3 regions of the Streptomyces sp. NPDC002817 genome follow, and region 3 is predicted to be linked to each of the others. Evidence: predicted binding sites of a transcription regulator. Region 3 holds the regulator's gene; each other region holds the start of a gene.
The links. Region 3 encodes HspR, which represses chaperone genes until heat shock. Its sites were predicted from a motif close to TTGAGNNNNNNNNNCTCAA; they were not measured.

Region 1: the regulator HspR is predicted to act here: its motif matches at 5,035-5,053, upstream of lon (endopeptidase La).
Region 2: the regulator HspR is predicted to act here: its motif matches at 3,612-3,630, upstream of dnaK (molecular chaperone DnaK).

The regions. Positions count from the first base shown of each region.
Region 1 covers NZ_JBSFUY010000010.1:136,937-143,636, forward strand. The annotation lists gene ACWD3I_RS21200 (protein phosphatase 2C domain-containing protein) at 25-813, shown strand; gene ACWD3I_RS21205 (MarR family winged helix-turn-helix transcriptional regulator) at 943-1,437, opposite strand; gene ACWD3I_RS21210 (lysozyme) at 1,671-2,504, shown strand; gene lon (endopeptidase La) at 2,598-5,012, opposite strand; gene ACWD3I_RS21220 (GNAT family N-acetyltransferase) at 5,176-5,820, shown strand; gene ACWD3I_RS21225 (GNAT family N-acetyltransferase) at 5,917-6,672, shown strand.
Region 2 covers NZ_JBSFUY010000007.1:333,524-340,223, reverse strand. The annotation lists gene narH (nitrate reductase subunit beta) at 1-188, shown strand, start outside; gene narJ (nitrate reductase molybdenum cofactor assembly chaperone) at 188-682, shown strand; gene narI (respiratory nitrate reductase subunit gamma) at 679-1,401, shown strand; gene ACWD3I_RS16920 (hypothetical protein) at 1,406-1,597, opposite strand; gene dnaK (molecular chaperone DnaK) at 1,688-3,565, opposite strand; gene ACWD3I_RS16910 (OsmC family protein) at 3,717-4,145, opposite strand; gene ACWD3I_RS16905 (vWA domain-containing protein) at 4,195-6,009, opposite strand; gene ACWD3I_RS16900 (ATP-binding protein) at 6,032-6,700, opposite strand, start outside.
Region 3 covers NZ_JBSFUY010000003.1:506,611-513,310, forward strand. The annotation lists gene dnaK (molecular chaperone DnaK) at 1-240, shown strand, start outside; gene grpE (nucleotide exchange factor GrpE) at 237-884, shown strand; gene dnaJ (molecular chaperone DnaJ) at 927-2,111, shown strand; gene ACWD3I_RS08390 (heat shock protein transcriptional repressor HspR) at 2,117-2,563, shown strand; gene ACWD3I_RS08395 (PA14 domain-containing protein) at 2,628-5,060, opposite strand; gene ACWD3I_RS08400 (hypothetical protein) at 5,149-5,664, opposite strand; gene ACWD3I_RS08405 (sugar ABC transporter substrate-binding protein) at 5,897-6,700, shown strand, end outside.

The DNA.
Region 1 (6,700 bases), on a different contig from region 3:
GAAGGGCTCGTGCAGACTGGCCGAATGCGTACGGAACTTATCTCGGAGCCCGGCGACCGGACCCGCCCCAACGAGGACTTCGCGAGTGTCGCCCTTCCGGCCTCCGGACAGGGCGGGGCGCTCGTGGTCCTGGACGGCGTCACGCCGCCGGCGGGCGAGACGGGGTGTCTGCATTCCGTCCCCTGGTTCACGGCACGTCTGGGTGGCGCACTGACCGAACTGACCCTTTCCCTCCCCGATGTTCCGCTGACCGAGGCGTTGAGCCTCGCCATCTCGCGTACCTCCGAGTCCCACGCTCACACCTGTGACCTTTCTCACCCACGTACACCACAGGCCACAGTGGTTGTCGCACGCTGGTCGGCGCGGACGCTGGAGTACCTGGTCCTCTCGGACTCGGCCCTGCTGCTGGAGTCGGAGGACGGCACGGTGACGGCCGTCCTCGACGACCGCCTCTCCCGCCTCCCCCGCTCCTCCCTGACCTCGGACGCCCTCATCGACTTGACCCTCCGCAACAAGGAGAACGGCTTCTTCACCGCCGCGGCCGATCCGTCGGTGGCGGGCCGGGCGGTGACGGGCGCACTACCGCGCCCGTCGGTCCGGTCCCTGGCCGCGCTGACGGACGGTGCGACCCGGTGGGTGGAGAAGTTCCGCGAAGGCGACTGGACGGACTGCTTCACCTTCGTACGGAAGGACGGGGCGGGGGCCTTGGTGGCGCGGGTGCGGGAGTTGGAGGGCGCGGACGCGGAGGGGCGGGTGTATCTGGGGCGGAGCAAGACGCATGACGATGCGACCGTGGTGTACGCGGAGTTGTGAGGCGAGGTCAGGGGTTCGGGGACGCCTCGGCGCTGACCGAGGGGCCTGCTCCCGGGTTCGTACGCGGTGAGACCGGTGGCCGCCCCCGAGCTGCCGAGCCCGACGACGAGCCACCGATCGCCGGCCGGGTCAGCGCTCCATGCCCCGATTCAGCTCATGCAGCAGACGCGCGAGTTCGGACACCTCGCGGGGGTTCCAGTCCGCCAGCCGCCCCGCGTACCGCGCCCGTCGCGCGTTCCGTACCCGCCCCACCCGGGACCGCCCCTCCGCCGTGAGCTCGACGAGCCAGGCGCGGCCATCCGCGGGATCCGGGGCGCGGGTGACGAGGCCGAGGGTCTCCAGGGCGCGCAGCTGGCGGGACATGGTGGCCTTGCCCACGCCGATGTACGCGGCGAGTTCCGTGGCGCGCTGCTGACCGGACTCCTCGAGCCGCACCAGCAACCCGTACGCGGCGGATTCCAGGTCGGGGTGGACCTCGCGGGCCATCTCGCCCTGGTTGGCGCGGGCACGCCGCAGGAGCACGGTCAACTCGCGTTCCAACGCCAGGAATTCGGGCTGGTCGAGACCAGTCCTGGACCCGTCGGACCCGTCTCCGTGTCCGTCGCCGTTCCCGTCTTCGCGCACGTCAGTCCCTGCCTCGGTTTTCCCGGTCCTGAAAGTTTCTGCCAAATTGCGCCGTCACCGCAGCTCGGTAAGTATTTCGCAGGGCTGGACCAACGGCAGCAACCGGTCCCTCTTCCCACCCGCTCGTCGACGCGCGTAGCTTCTCGACCAGGCGTTGACTGGCATGCCCACGCCATACACCCCCGGCCGGGTGTTCCCCCACCGAGCATCACCGAGCCCTTCGGAGGCACGCCATGCCCGTGCACAGACCCGGATCCCCCCGCCCGCGCCACCTGTTCCTCGCCGGCGTCCTCGCAGCCGTGTACGCGCTGCTGCCCATAGCCCCGGCGTCGGCCGCCGAGTCGCCCGACGCCACAGCCACGCCGACCCGCGGCACCGCCCGCATGGGCATGGGCGTCGTCGCCCACGACGGACAGGGCGGTCTGCCCGCCCGCACCCGCGCCGCCCAGACCGAGGGCGTCGACGTGGCCAGCTACCAGGGCAACGTCGCCTGGACGACCCTCTGGAACAGCGGGGTCCGGTGGGCCTACACCAAGGGGAGCGAGGGGACGTACTACACGAACCCCTACTTCTCCCAGCAGTACAGCGGCTCCTACGGCGTCGGCATGATCCGCGGTGCGTACCACTTCGCGACCCCGGACACCACGACCGGCGCAACGCAGGCCAACTATTTCGTCGACCACGGGGGCGGCTGGTCCGCCGACGGCAGGACCCTGCCCGGCACCCTCGACATCGAGTGGAACCCGTACGGCGACTCCTGCTACGGCAAGACCAAGAGCGCGATGGTGAGCTGGATCCGTGACTTCCTGAACCAGTACAAGACCCGCACCGGCCGCGACGCCGTCATCTACACCTCCACCAGCTGGTGGATCCAGTGCACCGGCAACTACGCGGGCTTCGCCGCCAACCCGCTGTGGATCGCCCGCTACGCCTCGACCGTGGGGACACTGCCGGCCGGGTGGAGCACCTACACGATGTGGCAGTACACCTCGTCCGGGCCGACGGTCGGCGACCACGACCGGTTCAACGGGGCGCTCGACAGGGTGCGGGCGCTCGCCAACGGCTGATCCCCTCCCCGGTACGGCGAAGGCCCGGGCCTCCCTCACGAGAACCCGGGCCTTCACCTCATCCGATGACGTCCGTCACGCCGCCATCGGAAGTCACGCCGCCACCGGAACCTCCGACGTCGCCCCGTTCACGGCCGGCGACAACGCCAGTTCCAGGACCTGGCGGACGTCCGTCACGGCGTGGACGTCGAGCTTGTCCAGCACCTCGGCGGGGACGTCGTCCAGGTCGGGCTCGTTGCGCTTGGGGATGATGACGGTCGTGACGCCCGCCCGGTGCGCGGCCAGCAGCTTCTGCTTCACGCCGCCGATGGGCAGCACGCGACCCGTCAGCGACACCTCGCCCGTCATGGCGACATCGGTCCTCACCAGCCGCCCGCTCAGCAGCGACGCCAGTGCCGTCGTCATCGTGACACCCGCGCTCGGGCCGTCCTTCGGCACCGCGCCCGCCGGGAAGTGGATGTGCACACCCCGGTCCTTCAGGTCGCCCACCGGCAGCTCCAGTTCGGCGCCGTGCGAGCGCAGGAAGCTCAACGCGATCTGCGCGCTCTCCTTCATCACGTCGCCCAGCTGGCCCGTCAGGGTCAGGCCCGCCGCACCCGTCTCCGGGTCCGCCAGGGACGCCTCCACGAAGAGCACGTCACCGCCCGCTCCCGTCACCGCCAGGCCCGTCGCCACACCCGGCACCGCGGTACGGCGCTCCGCCGGGTCCTGCGCCGACTCCGGCACGTGGTGCGGCCGCCCGATCAGGCCCCGCAGCTCCTCGTCCGTCACCGTGAACGGCAGCTTCCGCTCGCCCAGTTCGTGCTGGGCCGCGACCTTGCGCAGCAGCCGTGCGATGGACCGCTCCAGGGTGCGGACGCCCGCCTCGCGTGTGTACTCGCCGGCGAGCTTGCGCAGGGCGCTCTCGTCCAGGGTCACCTCGTCCTTGTCGAGGCCGGCCCGCTCCAGCTGGCGCGGGAGCAGGTGGTCACGGGCGATGACGACCTTCTCGTCCTCGGTGTAGCCGTCGAGGCGGACCAGCTCCATTCGGTCGAGCAGGGCCTCGGGGATCGCCTCCAGGACGTTGGCGGTGGCGAGGAACACCACGTCGCTCAGGTCCAGCTCCACCTCCAGGTAGTGGTCCCGGAAGGTGTGGTTCTGCGCGGGGTCGAGGACCTCCAGCAGAGCCGCCGCCGGGTCACCCCGGTAGTCGGAGCCCACCTTGTCGATCTCGTCGAGCAGCACCACCGGGTTCATGGACCCGGCCTCCTTGACGGCACGGACGATCCGGCCGGGCAGCGCGCCGACGTACGTACGCCGGTGACCGCGGATCTCGGCCTCGTCCCGCACACCGCCGAGGGCGACGCGGACGAACTTGCGGCCCATGGCGTGCGCGACGGACTCGCCCAGGGACGTCTTGCCGACGCCGGGCGGGCCGACCAGTGCCAGGACGGCGCCGCCGCGGCGGCCGCCCACCACACCCAGCCCCCGGTCGTTGCGCCGCTTGCGCACCGCGAGGTACTCGGTGATCCGTTCCTTCACGTCCTCCAGGCCCGCGTGCTCGGCGTCCAGGATCGCCTTGGCGCCCTGGATGTCGTAGGCGTCCTCGGTCCGTTCGTTCCACGGGAGTTCGAGGACCGTGTCCAGCCAGGTCCGGATCCACGATCCCTCGGGCGACTGATCGCTGGACCGCTCGAGCTTGTCGACCTCCTTGAGGGCCGCCTCGCGGACGTTCTCCGGCAGGTCGGCGGCCTCCACGCGGGCGCGGTAGTCGTCGGACTCCTCGCCGTCCTTCTCGCCGTTGAGGTCACGCAGTTCCTTGCGGACGGCCTCCATCTGGCGGCGGAGCAGGAACTCGCGCTGCTGCTTGTCGACGCCTTCCTGGACGTCCTTGGCGATGGTCTCGGCGACGTCCTGCTCGGCGAGGTGGTCGCGGAGCTGCTGGGTCGCGAGCTTGAGGCGGGCCACCGGGTCGGCGGTCTCCAGCAGCTCGACCTTCTGGTCGGTGGTCAGGAAGGGCGAGTAACCGGAGTTGTCGGCGAGCGCGGAGACGTCGTCGATGGCCTGGACACGGTCCACGACCTGCCAGGCGCCGCGCTTGCGCAGCCACGCGGTGGCGAGGGCCTTGTACTCCTTGACCAGTTCGGTGACATGACCCGGCAGCGGCTCGGGCGCGGTCTCGTCGATACGGGTGCCCTCGACCCAGAGGGCGGCACCCGGCCCCGTGGTCCCGGCACCGATGCGCACCCGTCCCCGGCCGCGGATCAGCGCGCCCGGGTCGCCGTCGGCCAGCCGGCCGACCTGCTCGACGGTGCCGAGGACGCCGGTACCGGGGTAGGCGCCGTCGATGCGTGGCACCAGCAGGACCTTGGGCTTGCCCGGCTCCGACCGGGCGGCGGCCTGGGCGGCCTCCACCGCGGCGCGTACGTCGGGGTCGTTCAGGTCGAGCGGGACCACCATGCCGGGCAGCACGACCTCGTCGTCGAGCGGCAGCACGGGCAGAGTGAGCGGTGTGGACGTCGAAGCCATGATCTCCCCTTCGGCACTCAAGTTGAGCTATGCCGACTCAATGCACGTGAGCCTTCGATTGTTCCCCTGGGCGCGTTCGCTGTGAGCGATCACGTCCGCCGGAATGCGTGACCAGCTAATGTAATAACCCCAGACGGCTTGTAATCATTACCGGAGGGGTGCCATGGACCGGACCGTGCGGGCATGGGTGGACGGATGGGTGCTCTCGCGCGGGGCGGCCCCGCCGGTGGTCGAGCCGTGGGGCTGCACGATCGACATGGGTGTGGACAGCCATGTCGCACGGCATGTGTTCGGCGCGATCGACGACGACGTCGAGGAGACGGCCGTGCGGAAGGTGGCCGGGGCGGTCACCGGCGCCGGTGTGTGGCTCAAGGTGTTCCGGGATCCTGCCGCGGTCGGCGGCTGGCTGGGCGAGGGCTGGTGGATCGACCCCGAGCCCGGCCACCTGATGACACTCCCCCTGACCACGGCGCCCGACGAGCCGACGGTCCCCGACGGCTACCGCCTGCGCACCTGGTCCCGCGGCGGCGTCACCCGCACCATGCTCGCCGCCCCCGACGGCTCCTGGGCGGCCCGCGGCCAGCTCGCCCCGACCGGCGCGACCGCGGTCGTCGACCAGATCGAGACCTCGCCGCGGCACCGCCGCAAGGGCCTCGGCACGGTCGTCATGCGCACCCTCCAGCGGGCCGCCTCGGAACAGGGCGCCGAGACCTGCGTCCTGGCGGGGACGCCCGCGGGGCGGGGGCTGTACGAGTCGCTGGGCTGGACGGTGACCGCACCCCTGACCAGCGCGAAGTTCACCGGCTGAGAGCGCCGCCCGAAAACCGGTTGCCTCCTGTGCCGGGCGCCGTACGGTCGTGCCGTGACCGACACCAAGATCTTCCTCGCCGCCTACGACGACCAGATGCGCGGTGCGCCGCCCACCCCGCCCGCCGGGGTGACGTACGAGAACGACGGCCCGCTGCTGCGGATCGTCGGGCAGTTCCGGGGGTTCGTGAGCGGGCCGCGCGAACTCGGCGTCGACGGGGACGCGCTGGACGGGCTCATCGTCCGGCAGCGGGACTACTTCGCGGCGCGCGGCGAGGCCGTGGAGTGGAAGACACGGGGCCACGACACCCCGGCCGACCTCACCGAACGGCTCAGCGCGGCCGGCTTCCTGCCGGAGGACCGGGAGACGGTGCTGATCGGACGCGCGGCCGACATGGCCGTACGCGAGCCCGTCCTGCCGGACGGCGTGACGCTGCGGCGGGTCACGGCGGACGCCGACATGCGCCGCATCGCCGCCATGGAGTCCACCGTGTGGGGCCAGGACTGGAGCTGGCTCGCCGACGACCTCATCGGCCGGGTCGCCACCGCCCCCGACGAGATCTCGATCCACGTCGCCGAGGCGGACGGCGAGGTGGTCTCCGCGGCCTGGCTGGCCTTCCGCGCGGGCACCGCGTTCGCGAGCCTGTGGGGCGGCTCCACGCTCGCCGAGTGGCGGGGACGAGGGATCTACCGCGCCCTGGTCGCCACCCGCGCCGCCCTCGCGACCGCGCGCGGCGTCACGTATCTCCACGTGGACGCCTCCGACGACAGCGCGCCCATCCTGCGCCGCCTCGGCTTCGAGGCGGTGACGACGACCACGCCGTACGTCTGGAACCCGCCCCGCACGGCCTGACGCGCGCTGCGATCGCCACAACACCGCA
Region 2 (6,700 bases), on a different contig from region 3:
GGCTGGAGGAGTCGGCGATCCCGGACGACTGCAGCCTCGAATACGACGGCGGCCCCGGCATGGGCGGCGACGGGCCGTTCGGCCAGGACTCCGGCCGCAAGCTGCTGCCGGTGGTGTCCGTGGAGAGCTTCCACGGACTGCGCAGACGCCAGACGTCCGACGACCCGGCCGACGCCGAGGAGGTCTGATGCCCTCGTACGCCGTGCTGTACCAGGCAGCCGCGCTCTGTCTGACGTACCCCGACGACGACTTCCGCGCCCGGCTGCCCCTGCTGCGCGAAGCGGCCCCGCAGCTGCGGGAGTTCGTCGACCACGCGGCTCTCACCCCGCCGCAGGAGCTGGCCGCGCACTACGTCCAGGTCTTCGACTTCAAGAACCGGCACAGCCTCTATCTGAGCTGGTGGCAGGACGGGGACACCCGCCGACGCGGTATGTCGCTGGTCCGCTTCAAGGAGGTCTACCGCGCCGCCGGACTGGAGTTCACCGGCGAGGAGCTGCCCGACTTCCTGCCCGCGGTCCTCGAGTTCACGGCCCGCACCGGCAGCACCGACCTGCTCACCGAACACCGGGACGGCCTGGAGCAACTTCGCTCCCGGCTCACCGACTTCGGAACACCGTACGCGTCCGTCCTGGACGCCGTATGCGCCACACTGCCGAACGCATACACCGGGGTGCGCTCATGACCACACTCCTCTGGGGCGTCCTGCCGTACGTGGCCCTCGCCCTGCTCGTCGCCGGTCTGATCTGGCGCTACCGCTACGACAAGTTCGGCTGGACGACCCGCTCCTCGCAGATCTACGAGTCGAAGCTGCTGAACATCGCCTCGCCGGCGTTCCATTACGGCATCCTCTTCGTGCTGGCCGGGCACCTCGTGGGGCTGTTCGTGCCGATGTCGTGGACGGAGAACTTCGGGATCAGCGAGCACACGTACCACCTGCTCTCGCTCTACGGCGGCACGGCGGCCGGGCTGCTCACGGTCGGCGGGATCCTGTTGCTCGTGTACCGCCGACGGACGAAGGCGCCCGTCTTCCGGGCGACGACCGCCAACGACAAGCTCATGTACCTGGTGCTGCTCGCGGCGATCGCGATGGGCATGATCGCCAAGCTGACCCATGCCTCCGGCGACGGCTACAACTACCGCGAGTCCATCGGCCCCTGGGCGCGCAGTCTGTTCACCCTCCGGCCGGACATCGACCGGATGGAGGGGGTGCCGGTGCTGTACCAGGTGCACGCGGTGATCGGGATGGCGCTGATCGCGTTCGTGCCGTACAGCCGGCTGGTGCACATGTTCAGCGCACCAGTGATGTACCTGTTCCGCCCGTATGTCGTGTACCGCAGCCGCGACCCCGAGCAGTTGGGGCCGCGGCCGGAGCGGCGGGGCTGGGAGAAGACGGGCTCGTAGAGCGTCAGCCGCCGTCGTAGTGGCCGTCAGTGCTGTTGTCGTGCTGGCCGGCCGGGGCCGCCTCCACGGAGAAGTCCCGGTTCTCCGGGGCGTCCACGACCCCGTGCACGCCCGCGGCCGCCGCCCCCGCCAGCAGCACCCCGGCCGCCAGAGCCGCCAGCCTGGTGCGCCGCTTCCCGCTGTCGTCCATACTCATGTCCCTCCGTGAAGTCCGTTACCACCGACCAGCATTGAGGGCCGGGGCCGCGCAGGCGAGGTGGAACGGAGCATCTTCACAAAGGGAATCTCAGGCCGCGCCGCCCTTCCGGCCCCTGTCGTCCTTCTCGTCGTCGACGATCTCCGCGTCCACCACGCCTTCCTCCTCCGGCGGTTCGGACGACGCCGACTGCTCCTGACCGGCGGCCGGTTCGGGCTGCGCCTGGGCGTACATCGCCTGGCCCATCTTCTGGCTGACGGTGGCGAGTTTCTCGACGCCGGTGCGCAGCGCGTTCGTCTCGGCGTTCCGCTCCAGGAGCGCCTTCAGTTCCGAGATCGCCGACTCCACCTCGGACCTGGTGTCGGCGGGGACGCGTTCCTCGTTGTCACGGACGAACTTCTCGGTCTGGTAGACGAGTTGCTCGGCGTGATTGCGGGTCTCGGCCGCCTCCCGGCGGTTGCGGTCCTCCTCGGCGTACTGCTCGGCCTCGCGCATCATGCGGTCGATGTCGTCCTTGGGGAGCGCGGAGCCGCCCGTCACCGTCATCTTCTGTTCGCGACCGGTCGCCAGGTCCTTGGCGGAGACGTGCATGATCCCGTTGGCGTCGATGTCGAACGCGACCTCGATCTGCGGGACGCCGCGCGGTGCGGGCGGCAGTCCGGTCAGGTCGAAGACGCCCAGCTTCTTGTTGTACGCGGCGATCTCCCGCTCGCCCTGGTACACCTGGATGCCCACCGAGGGCTGGTTGTCGGTCGCCGTCGTGAAGATCTCCGAACGGCGGGTCGGGATCGTGGTGTTGCGCTCGATGAGCTTGGTCATGATGCCGCCCTTGGTCTCGATGCCCAGGGACAGCGGGGTGACGTCGAGCAGCAGGACGTCCTTCACATCGCCGCGGATGACACCGGCCTGGAGGGCCGCGCCGACGGCGACGACCTCGTCCGGGTTGACGCCCTTGTGCGGGTCCTTGCCGGTGAGTTCCTTGACGAGGTCGGTGACGGCGGGCATCCGGGTCGAGCCGCCGACGAGGATGACGTGGTCGACCGCGGCCAGCTTGATGCCGGCGTCCTTGACGGCCTGGTGGAAGGGGGTCGTGCAGCGGTCGAGGAGGTCGGCGGTCAGCTCCTGGAACTGGGCGCGCGTCATCTTCTCGTCGAGGTGCAGGGGGCCCTCGGCGGAGGCGGTGATGTAGGGGAGGTTGATCGTCGTCTCCGACGAGCTCGACAGCTCGATCTTGGCCTTCTCGGCTCCCTCGCGCAGCCGTTGCAGCGCCATCTTGTCCTTGCCGAGGTCCACGCCGTACTGCCCCTGGAACTTCTTCACCAGGTGCTCCATGACCCGCTGGTCCCAGTCGTCGCCGCCGAGATGGGTGTCGCCGTTGGTCGCCTTGACCTCGATGACGCCGTCGCCGATCTCCAGCAGGGAGACGTCGAAGGTGCCGCCGCCGAGGTCGAAGACGAGGACGGTCTGCTCCTCGCCCCGGTCCAGGCCGTAGGCGAGCGCGGCGGCCGTGGGCTCGTTGATGATCCGCAGCACCTTCAGGCCCGCGATCTCCCCGGCCTCCTTGGTGGCCTGCCGCTGGGCGTCGTCGAAGTACGCCGGGACGGTGATCACCGCGTCGGTGACGTCCTCGCCGAGATAGGACTCGGCGTCCCGCTTCAGCTTCTGCAGGACCCGCGCGGAGAGCTCCTGCGCCCGGTAGCGGGTGCCGTCGACATCCCCCTGGTCCGGGAAGCGCCAGCTCCCGTCGCCCATGTACCGCTTCACCGAACGGGCCGTCCGCTCGACGTTCGTCACAGCCTGCCGTTTGGCGACCTCCCCGACGAGTACCTCGCCGTTCTTGGCGAAGGCCACGACCGACGGTGTGGTCCTGGCCCCCTCCGCATTGGCGACGACCGTGGGGTCGCCGCCCTCCAGGACGGCCACCACGGAATTCGTGGTGCCCAGATCGATCCCGACCGCGCGTCCCATCGCTGTCCCCTTCCGCCAGGGCACTTCCCGGACTCCAGCACAAAACTTGAGTGGGCTGTTGTCAATGCCGCGTACCCGTGCCGGGTACCCGGAAAGGGGCGATGCCGCGCCCCTCGCAAGGGGGGACGCGGCATCGCGGGACGTACGGGTGTCAGGCGAGCTTCGCCGACAGGGTGATCGGTACGGCCTTGAGGGCCTGGCTGACGGGGCAGTTCACCTTGGCCTGCTCCGCCGCGGCGACGAAGCCGTCCTCGTCGAGGCCGGGCACGGTGCCCTCGACGGTGAGGTGGACGCCGGTGATGCCCTCGCCCGGCTGGAAGGTGACATCGGCGGAGGTGACGAGCTTGGTGGGCGGGGTGCCGGCCCCCGCGAGGGCGTGCGAGAACGCCATCGAGAAGCAGCTGGAGTGGGCGGCCGCGATCAGCTCCTCGGGGCTGGTCTTGCCGTTGGCCTCCTGGGTGCGGGCAGCCCACGTCACCGGCTGCTCGTCGATGGCGCCGGAGGAGTCGAAGGTGACGACTCCGTTGCCCTCGAGCAGGTTGCCTTCCCAGACGGTGTGTGCGGAGCGCGTGGTAGCCACGGTCAGTCCTTTCGTGTGGTCCCGGTTCCGGGTGATGCACCCCATCCGATCACACTCCGGCGCGGCTCACCCTGAAGACCGGCCCGCGCGGACTGAAGGGCAGCCGCGCGCCCTCCGGGATCAGATACGCGTGTTCGCGCCGCACCCTCAGGACGTCGCACCAGCCGTCCGTGATCACCAACACGGGCGCGCCGGGCGGGAAGTCGTCGGCGCGGTGCAGCAGGTCGATACCGGGCTGCAGGACCGTACCGCCCCGACCGCGCACCCGCACCCGGCCCGCGATCTCGGTGACCGGCAGATAACCGGCGTCGTACGGGGCCGCGTCACAGAACACGACCCGCGCGGCCGGTACGTCCCGGGCCTCGGCGTACGAGGCGATCGCGCCCAGCGCCTTGCCGAGCAGGGTCCGGTCCATGGACCCGGAGGTGTCCAGGACGACGCCGAAGGTGCAGCGGGCGATCTCCTCGGGCGGAAAATACCGGCCCGCGCGGGGGATGTCGGGGGTGGACGACTGGCGGCGGGAGGGGCGCGCGTACGTCCGCAGCGGCTCCGGTCGGGGCACGAACTCGTCGAACCAGCGGGCCAGTCGGGCGTCCCACGGCAGCGGCGGGTGGCTGAGCGCGCGGATCTCCTCGACCAGGCCGCCGGGCAGGAACCCGCGGGCCTGCTGCTGGTGCAGGTCCAGGCCGTGGCCGAGACCGCGGCGGTAGAACTCGTCGAGGTCGACGTAGTCCCGGGGCGAGCCGAGCGGGCCGCCGAGGACGTCACCGAGGCCCTTGCCGCGCAGGGTGCCCAGGCGACGCATCCGGCGCAGGTCGCCGGCGATACGGTCGTAGACCTCCTCCGCGGACAGGTCCCTCAGCCCGGGGTCGAGGAGCAGCCCGTCGGGCATGGTGCCGATCTGCATGTCGACCAGCCAGCCGTTGATGACGTAGTCGCAGGCGACGTTGAACAGGAACGGGTCGCGGGTGCCGCAGCGGTCGCCGTGGCGCAGGGCGGCGTGCAGCATCTCGTGGGCGAGGACGAACCGCCATTCCTCGTCGTCGAGTTCGCGCAGCGGGTTGATGTAGATCTCGGCGAGTCCGGCGTTGACCGCGGCGACGGAGATGTCGTGGGCGCGGGCCAGTTCGGCGTCGGCGACCAGGGTGATGCCGGCCGCGATGCCGCCGAGCAGCGGGTAGGAGGAGACGAACCAGCTCAACGCCCGCTCCCACGGCTGGAGTCGGGTCGAGCCGCCGCGCATCGACGGACGGCGGCCGCCCGCCACGTCCATGGCGGTGGCGACGGTACGGGTGAGGGCGTGCGCGAAGTCCAGCTGCCAGTTCTTCGGGGCGCCGCCCATCCACACGTCCCAGGGCACGAGCAGTTGGTCCGGTTCACGGCCCGCCGTGCCGCAGTGCTCGTACACGGGCGGGATGCCGTCGCGGCGCCAGCGGGCGGCGAGCTGCTCCTCGTCGCCGTCGGGGTAGGACGGCGGCAGGTACTCGGGGGTGCGGCCGATGGCGAAGCCGAGCAGGAAGCGGTTGACGACGGCACAGCGGGCGGCCAGTTCGAACCGGTCGGGCTGGGTGCGGCGGCCCTCCTTCGCCGGGACGTGGCCGAAGCCGAGGTGGATGATGCCGTGGGCGATCGCCCAGGCCCAGTCGACGGGGTCGGCGCGACGGGTGGGGTGGACGTGCAGGGTGCCGTCGGAGTCGACGCGGACCAGCCCGGAGGCCGGCGAGTGGGGGCAGTCCTCCTTGCGGCAGGTGCTGAACCCGGTCGCGGCGAGGGCCCGGTTGGCCCGCACCAGCCGCAGTCCCTCGGCGAAGGCCTCGGCCGCGAGGTCCTTCTTCGCCGGCTTCGCGGCGCGCGTACGGCTCACCGCCACGCCCCCTCAGTACGGCTCACTGGCGCGCCTCCACCAGCCGCGGCATGTCACGGGCCGCCTCGACCAGGAACCAGGCGGGCAGCAGCGGGTTGCCGTCGGTGTCCGGGGCGATGACGCTCTGCGCGACCTCCACCGAGATCTCGGCGAGCTGCACGAGCAGCGACTTGGCGCGGTACGCCGTCTGCTGCGCGGCCGCCGAGAGGTGCTCCTTGCTGGCGGGAAGCTCCTTGACCAGACGGCCGCGGAAGGACTCGGCGAGGTAGTACAGGAGGTCGCGGTCCTCCATCCGGTGCGGCCAGCGGGCGTCGCCCTTGATGATCGCCTCGATGCCGTACTGGCCGCGCACGATCTTGACGTAGCCGCAGAACGCGACGGCGTGCGCAGGGGTCAGCGTGCCGTGCGCGATCACCTTCAGCGTCTCCTCGTCGAGGCCGCGGCCGAAGGAGTGCAGGGCGTCGGAGAGCATGTGCCAGGAGCGGGGCGTGGAGAACGGCTCCTCGGTCTTGGGAGGCTTGGACCACAGGTGGTCGGGCCGGTCGATGAGGTGGTCCAGGACCCAGGGGTGGATGCCGTTGCCCGCGGCCCAGACGAGCCAGTCCTTGGCGGAGGCCTCCAGGTGGACGTGGGCGAGCCGGTTGACCAGCGCGGAGGCGATGGGGCGGGCGAGCGCGTTGTCGGTGGCGCG
Region 3 (6,700 bases):
GTCGAGGCCGCCGTCGAGGAGCTGAAGGCCGCGCTCAAGGGCGAGGACACCGCCGAGATCCGCACCGCCACCGAGAAGGTCGCGGCGGTCTCGCAGAAGGTCGGCCAGGCCATGTACGCCGACGCCCAGGCCGCGCAGGCCGCGGGCGGCGCCGACGCCGGTGCCGAGGCTCCCAAGGCCGACGACGACGTCGTGGACGCCGAGATCGTGGACGACGAGCGCAAGGACGGTGCCGCGTGACCGAGGAGACCCCGGGCTTCGAGGAGAAGCCCGACGTCCCCTCCGGCGCGACCCCCGACGACGCCGAGCCGAAGGCCGCCCCCCAGGAGGGGGCGGCCCCGGCCGGGGACGCAACAGCACAGATCGCCGGTCTGACGGCCCAGCTGGACCAGGCCCGCAAGGCGCTCGAAGAGCGCACCGCGGACCTCCAGCGGCTCCAGGCCGAGTTCCAGAACTACCGCCGCCGCGTGGAGCGGGACCGGATCACGGTCAAGGAGATCGCCGTCGCGAACCTCCTGACCGAACTCCTGCCCGTGCTCGACGACATCGGCCGCGCGCGGGACCACGGCGAGTTCGTCGGCGGATTCAAGTCCGTCGGGGAGTCGCTGGAGACCGTCGCGGCGAAGATGGGTCTGCAGCAGTTCGGCAAGGAGGGCGAGCCCTTCGACCCGACCATCCACGAGGCCCTGATGCACAGCTACGCGCCGGACGTCACCGAGACGACGTGCGTGGCGATCCTGCAGCCCGGGTATCGCATCGGCGAGCGCACCATCCGCCCCGCGCGGGTGGCCGTCGCCGAACCGCAGCCGGGCGCGCAGACGGTCAAGGCCGAGGAGGACTCCACGGCCGACGACGACAAGGACAACGGCCCTGAGGAGGGCTGAGGTCACCACTGAGCGGGACACCAGGAAGGGGGCGCGTCGAGGATGAGCACCAAGGACTTCATCGAGAAGGACTTCTACAAGGTCCTCGGCGTCCCCAAGGACGCCACCGAGGCCGAGATCAAGAAGGCGTACCGGAAGCTCGCCCGCGAGTTCCACCCGGACGCCAACAAGGGCAACGTCAAGGCCGAGGAGCGCTTCAAGGAGATCTCCGAGGCGAACGACGTCCTCGGTGACCCCAAGAAGCGCAAGGAGTACGACGAGGCCCGCGCCCTCTTCGGCAACGGCGGCTTCCGCCCGGGGCCGGGCGCGGGCGGCGGCTCCTTCAACTTCGACCTGGGCGATCTCTTCGGAGGCGGCGCGCAGGGCGGTGGCGCCGGGGGTTCCGGCGGCTTCGGCGGCGGGATCGGCGACGTCTTCGGCGGCCTGTTCAACCGGGGCGGTACGGGCACGACCCGTACCCAGCCCCGACGTGGCCAGGACATCGACACCGAGGTCACCCTGAGCTTCACCGAGGCCATCGAGGGTGCCACGGTGCCGCTGCGGATGTCCTCGCAGTCCCCGTGCAAGGCCTGCTCCGGCACCGGCGACAAGAACGGCACACCGCGCGTGTGCCCGACCTGCGTCGGCACCGGCCAGGTGGCGCGGGGCTCCGGCGGCGGCTTCTCCCTCACCGACCCCTGCCCGGACTGCAAGGGCCGCGGGCTGATGGCCGAGCACCCCTGCCTGGAGTGCAAGGGCAGCGGCCGCGCCAAGTCCTCCCGGACCATGCAGGTCCGCATCCCCGCCGGGGTGACGGACAGTCAGCGGATCCGGCTGCGCGGCAAGGGCGCACCGGGCGAGCGCGGCGGCCCGGCCGGCGACCTGTACGTCACCGTGCACGTCGACACGCACCCGGTCTTCGGCCGCAAGGACGACAACCTCACGGTCACGGTCCCGGTCACATTCACCGAGGCGGCTCTCGGCGGCGAGGTCAGGGTCCCGACCCTGGGCGGCCCCGCCGTCACGCTGAAGCTGCCGCCGGGCACGCCCAACGGCCGCACCATGCGCGCCCGGGGCAAGGGCGCGGTCCGCAAGGACGGCACCCGTGGCGACCTCCTGGTCACCGTCGAGGTGAGTGTCCCGACGGACCTGACGGGGAAGGCTCGTGACGCACTCGAGGCGTATCGCGAGGCGACCGCGGGCGAGGACCCGCGGGCGGAGCTGTTCCAGGCCGCGAAGGGAGCTTGATCGAGATGGACGGCCGTCGACGCAACCCGTATGAACTGACCGAGGAGACCCCGGTCTACGTCATCTCGGTGGCGGCCCAGCTCTCGGGCCTGCATCCGCAGACCCTGCGCCAGTACGACCGCCTGGGCCTGGTCTCCCCGGACCGCACCGCCGGCCGGGGCCGCCGCTACTCGGCCCGTGACATCGAACTGCTCCGCGCGGTGCAGGCGTTGTCGCAGGACGAGGGCATCAACCTCGCCGGCATCAAGCGCATCATCGAGCTGGAGAACCAGGTCGCCGCGCTGCAGTCCCGCGTCGCCGAAATGGAGGCCGCCCTCGACGGCGCCGCCGCGGCGATGCAGCAGCGGGAGGCGGCGGTGCATGCGTCGTACCGCCGTGACCTGGTGCCGTATCAGGAAGTGCAGCAGACCAGCGCGTTGGTGGTGTGGCGTCCCAAGGGGCGGCAGGACTGAGGTACCCAAGTGCACGTGAAGGGGCCCGGAGGACGAACCTCCGGGCCCCTTCACATGTGCGGGCTCAGAGCCAGGAGTCCCAGATGCCGTACGCCATCGGCGTGGACGCGGCCTCCGCGCCGGCGGCGTCCAGGCGGACGACGCGGTAGTAGTACAGATCCAGCGTGTCCTCGTGGACCGTCTTGTCCATGTGGAACACGGCGTCGTACATCGTGCCCTCGGCGAGGGTGACATAGGCGGCCGAGGCCGGGTCCCAGCGCTCCACGCGGTAGCTCGCGAACCGGTCGCAGTCGCCGAGGCCGGAGCTCTCGGAGCAGCCGACGTACAGCTCCGGGTACTGGTCCTCACGGATCTCGGTCCCCGTCCAGCCCGGCGGCCGGGTGTCGGGCAGGGTGACGGAGAGCTCGGCGGGGTGGAAGGCCTCGGGGCCGGCGTACCAGTCGATCAGGGGGGAGCCGTCCGTGGCGGCCACCTTGTAGGTGTGCGCGGCGCCGTCGGGGACCGTCGGGCAGAGGATCTCGGTCTCGGCCAGGGAGTCGCCCGTCCAGCAGTTCTGGTCCCAGACGGTCTCGCCGGTCTCCGGGTCCGTGACGCCCTGCCACACCTTGTAGCCCGTGACGTCGTCGTCGGCCGGCGGTGTCCAGGTCAGGCGTACACCGAGCGGGATCTGCTCGGCGGCCAGGTTCTGCACCGGGGCAGGGCGCTCGGTGTCCGGCGTGGTCCCGGTGGCGGCGGGGCCGGGCTGCGACTCATGACCGTACGGGTCGATCGTCACGACCGTGTAGTCGTACGTCGTCTCGGAGGCACCGGAGACGTCCCAGCAGACGCCGTTGATCTGCCGGGCACCGGCGTAGTCGGGGGCGTCGCCGGTGTTCCAGGTCCAGTAGGTCTCCGGGTCCGCCAGCGGCAGGTCCTGCGAGCTGTTGGGCTTGCAGGCGCTCACCACGCTGCTCTCGCCGGTCGCCTTGTCGGTGCGGGTGATCCGGTAGGTGAGCAGCGGCTCGTCCTCGCCGAAGGTCCACGGGTCGGCGCTGCTCCACTCGATCATCACCCCCTCGTCGAACCTGCTCGCGGTGGTGCGGAACGGCGCGATCGCCCCGGGCCGGTCCGCCATCGTCAGCGTGACCTCCACCGGGGCGGCCGCATTGCCCTTCGCGTCCACCGAGCGCACCGCGTACCGGTAGCTGTCGGCGACCGCGAGCAGCTGGCGCGGCACGGCGTCGGTTGCCGTGGTGGTGGTCGGGGTGTTGCCCGTGGCGCCGGGCAGCGCGTCGAGCCAGCCGCCGGTCGTCGGGTCGTACTGGAGGACCTGGTACGAGGCGGCTCCGTCGACGGCCGACCACAGCATGTGCGGAACGCCCGACCGGTACTCGACGCGCGCGTCGGCCGCGGTCGCCGGCGGTGTCAGGTCCGAGGTGGTGAAGGTGGCGGCGGGCGAGTACGCGGACCAGTTCCCGACGGCGTCCCGGGCCCGGCCCCGGTAGGTGACCTTGCTGCCGTCGGCGGCGTGACCGGTGTCGCAGATCGCGCCCTTGGTGCCGGTGTACACGGTGGCCCAGGTGTTGGTGGCGGAGTTCAGCCGCTGCATCTCGTACAGCGCGATGTCGGCCGCGTTCTCCGCGGTCGTGACCAACTCCGGGGCCGCGTAGGGCTGGTCCACCGGGCACGCGTCCATCTCGACGAACGGCGCTGCGGGCGGGGTGGTGTCCACGCTCGTGACCGCCTGGTCGGCGGTGCCGGTCGAGACGTTGCCCGCCCTGTCGTAGGCGCGGACCTCGTAGTAGTAGGTGGCACCGGTGGGCGGAGGGGTGTCCGTGTACGAGGTGGAGGTGGTCGTGGCGAGCGCCTTGCTGCCGAAGGAGGCGCCCTTGAGCCGCCGGTAGACCTTGTACCCGGAGAGGTCCATCTCCTTGTTCTTCGCCCAGCCGGCCTTGGCCTTGTTGCCGCTCTTGTCGTACGAGACGGAGATCCCGGCCGGGGTGAGGGGCTTGACCTTGTCGACGGTGGCGGAGGTGCGGGGCGTGTAGCCGAACTTGACCTTGGCGGAGCCGGTCCAGTTGACGTGGTCGACGCGGAGGGTGTGCTTGCCGGAGGGGATGGTCACGTTGACGGTCCTGGAGACGGTCGACGAGACGTTCTTCCACAGGTCGATCTTGCGGACGCCGTCGACGTAGACCCGTATGCCGTCCAGCCCGGAGGCGGCGAGGGCGAAGGGGCCGCCGGAGCCGAAGTCCCGGGTCACCGACCAGCGGACGCCGAAGTTGTCGCTCGGCAGGCCGGAAGCCGGAGACCCGGTCCAGCTCTGGTCGACGGCGCTGTCGCAGTCGGTCTTCCTCGGGGTGCCGGAGAAGCTCGTGTTCGCGAAGAACTGCCGCTTGAAGACCGGCGAGGTGCAGGTGGTCGCGGCGGAGGCGGGCGTGAGCGTGAGCAGGGTGCCCGCGGTGGCGAGTACGACGGCGGTCGCGGTGGCCGCGGTCGTACGTCTGGCTGGGTTCATGCGGTCCTTCGGTCCTGTCCGACGACGGGAGAGATCACCGTCGTCGGATCAGGACCGGCAAGGGCACCGATTGGTTGTACGGCCCACTTCAGGGAATCGCGTCGAAGACCAGGTCGGCGGCCGCCGACCACATCGACTCCGCGCCCGTGCCGAACGCGGCGGCCAGCGCGTAGCCGACGGCCGCGTCCATGGCGTCCGGCTTGGCGTCCGACCGCCACTCGGCGGCCTTCACCTCGCCGTCGCCCTTCGAGTGGAAGTCGCCCAGCCGCCGGCCGTCGCGCAGGAGGCGGCTGTCCGGCATGGAGTGGGGCACCAGCCGCCAGTGCCGGCCCGCGTGCCGGACGTCGACCCGGTACGAACGCCGGATCAGCCGTCCCCGGCCGGGGGACAGCGCGGCCGCCTCGCCGCCGACGGTGAGGATGAGCAGACCGGCGTCCCGGGTGCCGATCGGGATGTCCCCGTCGGCCTTGGTGCCGGTCGCCCGGCTCAGCACGACCCGCGGTATCGCCTCGCCCTCGACGACGACTTCACCCCGCCAGGTGTTCAGGCGGACGGTGAGCGGGCCGAAGAGGGTGTCCGTGACGGAGCTTTCGCTGATGGTCATCCGGTCCTCGTGGAGTCGTCAGGAGTTCGGTGCTCTGACTGTCCAGTCGCCCGCCGGCGGGGGTTCGGTTCCGCTCAGGTGGCACGCATCTGCACAGAAGCTACACGCGTTAACGTTGCTATCTCATTTGACGGTTGCTTCTTGACTGATACGTGAAGGCCGCGTTGGCTTCCTTCACCTGGGTGCGCAATATGCGCCCGAGTCCGGAAGGCACCAGATAGTGAGCTCCCCAATGCGTCGTACCGCCATATGCGTGGCCGTGTCATCGATGGCCCTCTCGCTCTCCGCCTGCGGGGCGCTGGGAGTCTCGGGGGACAGTGCCGACGCGAGTCCCACCAAGGGCGACGACGTCACGGTGGGCGTGCTGATGCCGGAGCGGACCAACTCGCGGTACGAGGAGTTCGACTACCCGATCATCCAGAAGAAGGTCGCCGAGCTCACCGACAAGAAGGGCAACACGGTCTACGCCAACGGCGAGGCCGACGCGGCCAAGCAGGCGACCCAGATGCAGAAGATGATCGACGACAAGGTCGACGTCATCCTGCTGGACGCCGTGGACTCCAAGAAGATCGCGTCGACGGTGAAGAAGGCGAAGGACGCGGGCATCCCCGTCATCGCCTACGACCGTCTCGCCGAGGGGCCCATCGACGCGTACGTCTCCTTCGACAACGAACTCGTCGGCGAGGTGCAGGGCCGCACCCTGGTCGAGTCGCTGGGCTCGGACATCGACACCTCCGACAAGATCGTGATGATCAACGGCTCGCCCTCCGACCCGAACGCGGGCCAGTTCAAGGCCGGCGCGCTGTCCGAGATCAACGGCAAGGTGACGATCGCCAAGAGGTACGACGTCGACGGCTGGAAGCCGGAGATCGCCAAGAAGGACATGGCCGAGGCGATCAAGGCGATCGGCAAGGACAACATCGCCGCCGTCTACTCCGCCAACGACGCCATGGCCGGCTCCGCCATCGAGGCCATGGAGGAGGCGGGCATCACCGACCTGCCGCCGATCACCGGCCAGGACGCGGAACTGCCCGCC